2 linked regions of the Granulicella sibirica genome follow. Each later gene encodes a partner of the first gene's protein in a complex. Links are inferred from orthologs where the notes say so. Each region holds a gene or a part of one and is shown on either strand. Other genes may lie near its edges.

The links. The genes of interacting proteins can lie anywhere in the genome.
Region 2: the proteins of secA (region 1) and secY are in contact, whole or in part, in a crystal structure (PDB 3DIN), measured with the Thermotoga maritima proteins. The link is inferred for Granulicella sibirica from one-to-one orthologs. Residues at the interface, in WP_004082002.1 of Thermotoga maritima: Glu261, Ala262, Arg263, Lys300, Ala301, Arg302, Thr303, Ile304, Ile305, Leu323, Tyr324, Asp325, Pro326, Val329, Ser330, Tyr333, Ile336, Lys340, Phe345, Val349, Glu363, Phe364, Tyr374, Ser375, Gly376, Gly377, Glu393, Ile395, Thr482, Ser483; in WP_004081795.1 of Thermotoga maritima: Glu108, Gly109, Glu110, Glu111, Ala236, Glu237, Arg238, Arg239, Ile240, Thr241, Ile242, Gln243, Tyr244, Ala245, Arg246, Arg247, Val248, Thr249, Gly250, Arg251, Arg252, Val253, Tyr254, Gly256, Ala257, Ser258, Thr259, Tyr260, Leu261, Pro262.

What each region holds. Positions count from the first base shown.
Region 1 is NZ_RDSM01000001.1:481,196-484,895, forward strand. The notes cover bases 53-3,681. They hold secA (preprotein translocase subunit SecA), read left to right. Parts: upstream 53-382; coding sequence 383-3,481; downstream 3,482-3,681. Other genes in these bases: GRAN_RS02055 (hypothetical protein), read left to right, coding at 53-238; GRAN_RS02065 (DUF2306 domain-containing protein), read right to left, coding at 3,542-3,681. Outside these bases: more of GRAN_RS02055, read left to right, coding at 1-52; more of GRAN_RS02065, read right to left, coding at 3,682-3,700. UniProt on the Escherichia coli protein: Required for protein export, interacts with the SecYEG preprotein conducting channel.
Region 2 is NZ_RDSM01000003.1:802,354-805,411, forward strand. Bases 72-3,058 are described here. They hold secY (preprotein translocase subunit SecY), read left to right. Parts: upstream 72-852; coding sequence 853-2,265; downstream 2,266-3,058. Other genes in these bases: rpmD (50S ribosomal protein L30), read left to right, coding at 72-224; rplO (50S ribosomal protein L15), read left to right, coding at 284-748; GRAN_RS20060 (adenylate kinase), read left to right, coding at 2,430-3,058. In the rest of the region: more of rpmD, read left to right, coding at 39-71. UniProt on the Escherichia coli protein: The central subunit of the protein translocation channel SecYEG. Consists of two halves formed by TMs 1-5 and 6-10.

The DNA.
Region 1 (3,700 bases):
CGCCCACGCTCTTCTCGCTGCAGTCTCGCCCTCGGGCGTCCCGGCAAGGCATCTGGACACCACCAGCCCAACGGCCCGACGCACCCTCGCCCCATCCACCCGCCTCGCGCCCCGTCGCGCTCCGGTTCCGTCGCATCTGGCGTCCCGCCCGATAGCCGTCGCCGCGGCCCATCCGTCGCCCACGCCGGTCATGCTCGCCGAAGCCGCCCCGTTAGCGCACGCCCCTAACGCTCCCTGACCCAGCCCTCTTCTGATTCCCCTGGCCAGCCCAGCCCCTCAGCGCCCGCACTCCGTTCGCGCCCCGCGCCGAAATCATCCAAAAATCTTAATCGCTCCCGATCCCCGCACCCCGTGTAGCGGGTCTCTTGGAAGGAAGTCCCTCGTGCTCAACTCCGTACTCGCCAAAGTTTTCGGCACAAGTAATGAACGAACCGTGAAAAAGATGCTTCCGGTCGTGCAGGAAGTCAACGCTCTCGAATCCTCCCTCACCGGTCTCACCGATGAGCAGCTCCGCAACAAGACGCAGGAGTTCCGCGCCCGCATCGCCGACGCCATCAAGGACATCCCCGCCGACCGTGAGCACGAGGACGAGATCTACCAGGCCGAAAAAAGTGCACTCGACGCCCTCCTGCCCGAAGCCTTCGCTGTCGTCCGCGAAGCCGGCAAGCGCGCCGTCGGGATGCGTCACTTCGACGTCCAGCTCATCGGCGGCATGGCCCTTCACTCGGGCCGGATCGCCGAGATGAAGACCGGCGAAGGCAAGACCCTCGTCGCCACGCTTCCCTGCTACCTCAACGCTCTTGCCGGTCGCGGCGTCCACGTCGTCACCGTCAACGACTACCTGGCCAAGCGCGACGCCGAGTGGATGGGCAAAATCTACGGCTTCCTCGGCCTCACCGTCGGCGTCATCGTCCACGACCTCGACGACCGCGCCCGCCGCGAAGCTTACGCCTCTGACATCACCTACGGCACCAACAATGAGTTCGGCTTCGACTACCTGCGCGACAACATGAAGTTCGAGCTAGCCGACATGACACAGCGCGGCCACTACTACTGCATCGTTGACGAAGTCGATTCCATCCTCATCGACGAAGCCCGCACGCCGCTCATCATCTCCGGCCCCACCGACCAGACCACCGACAAGTACGCCCGCGTCAACCTGATCATCCCCAAGCTCGAAATGGGCGAACTTACCGAGACCATCGAGACCCGCGTCTACACCGGCGACTTCGTCATCGACGAGAAGGCCCGCTCCATCACCGTTACGGACGACGGCTGGGAAAAGATCGAGGAACTCCTCGGCATTGGCAATATCGCCGACCCGGAAAACTGGGACCTCAAGCACCACGTCGAAGTCGCCATCAAGGCCCACAACCTCTACAAGCGCGACGTCGAGTACGTGGTCAAGGATGGCGAGGTCATCATCGTTGACGAGTTCACAGGCCGCCTCATGCCCGGCCGACGCTGGTCCGACGGACTTCATCAGGCCGTCGAAGCCAAGGAAGGCGTGGCGATCCGTAAGGAAGACCAGACGCTCGCCACCATCACCTTCCAGAACTACTTCCGCATGTACAAGAAGCTTTCCGGCATGACCGGAACCGCCGAGACCGAGGCCGCCGAGTTCGACAAGATCTACAAGCTCGACATCGTCGTCACCCCCACCAACCGCATCATGCAGCGCATCGAGAATGCCGACGTTGTCTACCGCACCGCGAAGGAAAAGTACTTCGCCGTCGCCGACGAGATCGCCCGTCTGCACGCCGAGAAGCAGCCCGTCCTCGTCGGAACCACGAGCATCGAAAAGTCCGAGCTCCTCTCTGAGATCCTCAAGCGCAAGGGCGTCCGCCACGTCGTCCTCAACGCCAAGTTCCACGAGAAGGAAGCCGAGATCGTCGCCCAGGCCGGACGTCTTGGCATGGTCACGATTGCCACCAATATGGCCGGTCGCGGAACCGATATTCTCCTCGGCGGAAACTCCGACTTCATGGCCCGCCAGGACCTCGTCCGCAAGCAGCAGGCCCGCGCCGTCTCCGCAGCCGAAGGCGCCATCCAGCCCGTCGCCGGACCCGGCATGTTCCGCTTCTACTACTCCGGGCAGGAGTTCGAGACCACCCAGGAGAACTGGGATCGCGCCGTAGCCTCCCATGCCGAAGCCGCCAAGCTGGAGCATGACCAGGTGATCGCCGCTGGGGGTCTTCATATCCTCGGCACCGAGCGGCACGAGTCCCGGCGCGTCGACAACCAGCTTCGCGGACGCGCCGGACGCCAGGGCGATCCCGGTGCTTCGCGCTTCTATCTCTCCCTCGAAGATGACCTCATGCGCATCTTCGCCCGCGAGTGGGTCTCCACACTCCTCCAGCGCCTCGGCATGGAAGAGGGCGTGCCGATCGAATCCGGCATGATCTCCCGTCGTATCGAGGCCGCACAGAAGGCCGTTGAAACGCAGAACTTCGAGTCGCGCAAGCACGTCCTCGAGTACGACGACGTCATGAACAAGCAGCGCGAAGCCGTCTACGGCCTGCGCAAGCAGCTTATGGAAGGTGTAGACCAGAAGCAGCTCATCACCGAGGACTACGTCTCGACCATCATGTCGAACCTGCTCGACGAGACCGTCCCCGAGAAGGCTACTCCCGCCGAATGGAAGACGGACGCCCTCTTCGAGCAGATCTACGACCTATTCGGGGCCCGGCTCAAGGAAGAGATCGACGTCGACGCCCTCAGCCGCCACGAACTCGGCGAAACCATCTTCGAGAAACTTCGCGCCCGCTACGACATCAAGGAGCAGATCCTCGGAGCCCCCGCGATGCGCTACCACGAGCGCATCGTCATGCTCTCCGTCCTCGATGGCCTATGGAAGGACCACCTCCTCGCCATGGACCACCTGAAGGAAGGCATCGGCCTCCGCGGCTACGCCCAGCAAGACCCCCTCGTCGCCTACAAGAAGGAGTCCTTCGAGATGTTCGAAGCGATGATGCTCCGCTTCCAGGAAGACACCAGCCGTCACCTCTTCCGCATGCAGATCATCGGGCCCGACGGCACGCCAATCGAGACCGCTGCTCAACTCGAAGCCGCCCAGATGGCGAACGCCCAGCAGGGCACGCTCATCGAAGGCAACGACGGCCCGCAGGCCATCTCGGAGTCCGACGCGAACCTCATCGCCGGGCTCGCCGCGCCTCAGCCTCCGCAGCAGCTACCTCCGCCTAACCGCATTCCGACCAGCACGAACGACATCGCCGCGTCGCGCCCACCGGCTCGCCCGATCGCTCAGACCAAGGCCCCGTCCACGACCATCGACGCTTTGGAGAGGGAGTTCCAGCGGAAGAAAGAGCGTGAACTAGCTCAGGCCCGCGCCGCCGGCTCTCCCAACACCGAGTCCAACGGCTCCGGCCCCCGCACAACCGGCCAGAAGGTAGGCCGGAATGAACCCTGCCCCTGCGGTTCCGGCAAGAAGTACAAGAACTGCCACGGAGCCAATGCCTAACAAGACAATGGTGGATCCTGCATCTCGCCCCTGAGATTCAGGATCCACCATCGTTCTGGACTAAAGCTTCACAAAGCCCTGATCCGCGATTTCCCGCTCACCGCTGCGAACATCGCCGATTACAGGGATGGCGGACGGTCGGAGTCCATAGGCGCCCGCAAAGCGCACCCGAATGAGCCAGAAGATCATCAGCGGAAGCGGAAGCAGGGCCGGAACGAT
Region 2 (3,058 bases), on another replicon or contig:
GCACACTTTTCGCCCAGATTGTATCAAGGAGCCCCATCATGGCAGACATCGCCAAAATCAAGCTGCAGTACTTCCGCTCCGTCATCTGCACGCCCGTCAAGCACAAGCTCGTCGTCAAGGGCCTCGGCTTCACGCGCCTCAATCAGATCGTCGAGCGCGAAGACACCCCCTCGATCCGTGGAATGGTGGCCAAGGTGCCCCATCTCGTACGCGTCGTCAACTAAGTACCACCCACCATATGCGAGTCGGCTGCTCATAACCGCCGGCGTTTAGCGAGGACATCATGGCAATTCGTAATCTCTCCAATCTCCGCGCCCCCAAGAAGGCGAACGAAAACAAGAAGCGTATCGGCCGCGGTATGGGCTCAGGCATGGGTAAGACCTCGACCCGTGGTCACAAGGGTCAGGGCTCCCGCTCGGGTTCGTCCCTCATGCGCGGCTTCGAAGGCGGCCAGATGCCCCTTCACCGCCGTCTTCCCAAGCGCGGCTTCACCAACATCTTCCGCGTCGAGTACCAGGTGCTCGGTCTAGACCGCATCGCCGAAGTGATCGCCGAGACGGGTGACAGCTCCGAGCTGACCCTCGACCGCATCATCTCGCTCGGTCTGCTCCGCAAGAAGAACGCCCTGATCAAGGTGCTCAACAACGGCGAGATCACCACCGCGATCACCGTGCACGCGCACAAGTTTTCGAAGACAGCCAAGGAAGCCATCGAGAAGGCTGGCGGCCAGGCCATCGTCATCGCGTAAACTGTTCTGAACGAAACAATGTCTGAAGCCAGTACGGGTCTCCCGTACTGGCCTTTCTCATCCGAATTCCAGCCGGTTCAGCCGACCAGAGGTCCCCTTCTCCGATGTTTGAGAAAATTGCCAACATCTTCCGCATCCCGGACCTACGCAACCGAGTCCTCTTCACCCTCGGCCTGCTTGCCGTCTACCGCCTCGGTGCGCACATCCCCACCCCAGGTATCAACGCCGACCTGCTCGCCCAGTTCTTCAACCAGAACTCCGGCTCCGCGCTCGGCCTCGTCGACCTCTTCTCAGGCGGAAACCTCCGCAAGCTGACCGTCTTCGCGCTCGGCATCATGCCCTACATCACCGCCTCCATCATCTTCCAGCTGCTTACGGTCATCTATGAGCCGCTCGCGAAGCTGCAGAAGGAAGGCGAGATGGGCCGCCGCAAGATCACCCAGTGGACCCGTTACGTCACGGTTCTCCTCGCGATCGTTCAGTCCTTCGCCATCGCCCTCACGCTGACCAACACCAGCACCGGTCAGTCGATGGTGACGATCAACAAGTACGAGTTCATCCCGATGTGCGTCATCACCCTGACCACCGGGACGGCGTTCATCATGTGGCTCGGCGAGCAGATTACCGAACGCGGCATCGGCAACGGCATGTCGCTGTTGATCTTCACCGGTATCGTCGTCGGCCTCCCTAAGGGCATCGCCGAACTCTACGACAAGGCCACCACAAGCGCATGGGGCGGACTCACCCCGATCATCCTCGTGCTTCTCATCGTCGCCATGGTGGGTGTCGTAGCCTTCATCATCTTTGTCGAGCGCTCTGAACGCCGCATCCCGGTCCAATACGCCAAGCGCGTCGTCGGGCGCAAGATGATGGGCGGTCAATCGACTCACCTTCCGCTCAAGGTCAACTCGGGCGGAGTCATGCCGGTCATCTTCGCCAGCTCGATCCTTTCGGCCCCCCTTCTGTTCGCCGGCATGAGCTTCTTCGGTAGTGGCCCGCTCAAGGACACCCGCTTCTTCGGCCCGATCCTTCAGGGCCTCGCACCCGGTGAGCCCTGGTACGAGCTCCTCTACATCGTCGCCATCATCTTCTTCGCCTACTTCTACATCTCGATCGTCTTCCGTCCAGACGACATCGCGGACAACATGCGGAAGTACGGCGGCTTCATTCCTGGCATTCGTCCCGGCAAGCGCACGTCGGACTTCATCAACGACGTCCTGACGCGCATTACGCTCGTCGGAGCGATTTACCTGATCATCATCTCGATTATTCCGACGATCCTGATAAGTGGTATTCACTTCAACCACCTTTGGCTCATCGGACCCGTCTTCGACCGGCTCCCGACCTGGACGACGCAGGGTCTCGGCGTGAATTTCTACTTCGGAGGCACGTCGCTCCTGATCGTGGTCGGCGTTGCAATGGACACCGTGAACCAGATCGAATCGCAGCTCATCATGCGCCACTATGACGGCTTCTCTCCAAAGAGCGGCCGCATCCGCGGACGCCGCAGTTGGTAGTTGTAACCGCCGATTCGTGGATCGTTCAGGATTCGCAAATCATCGGAAATCTGAACCGTTTTGCTTAAGGGCACGGCTTTAGCCGTGCCACTTGAGCGTTTAGAGCACAGGGGGCTTTAGCCACCTGAGGTACGCTCTCCAAAACCCCACAGGACCCCGGAACGTTGACCAGCACACACAACACGGTATTAGAGCCCTTCGCCCCCGGACCAGTCCTTCTCCTCGGAGCTCCTGGCGTCGGCAAAGGCACGCAGGCCAAGCAGCTCATGGCCGCCTTCGGAATCCCTCAGATCTCCACCGGCGACCTCTTCCGCGCGCACCTCAAGAACCACACTCCCCTCGGCATCCTCGCGGAAGGCCTGATGAAGCAGGGAAAGCTCGTTCCCGATGACCTCGTCAACCAGATGGTCGCCGAGCGTCTTACGCATCCCGATACGCACAGCGGCTACATCCTCGACGGCTTCCCCCGCACCCTCGCTCAGGCCGAATGGCTCGACAGCAGCCTTTCCGCCTCGAACGACGCCGTCCCCGTCGTCGCCATCAGTATCAGCGTCGACGACACTCAACTCCTCCAGCGCATCACCGGCCGCCGCATCTCGCCAGCCGGCCGCATCTACAACATCTACTCGAATCCGCCGAGAGTTCCTGGGCACTGCGACGTCGATGGGACGCTCCTTACCCAGCGCACCGACGACACCGAAGAGGTCTTTCACGAGCGTATGCGCACCTTCCGCGCCCAGACGGCGCCGGTCATCGACCACTACAGGGCCCAGGGCCGCTTCGAAGAGGTAGA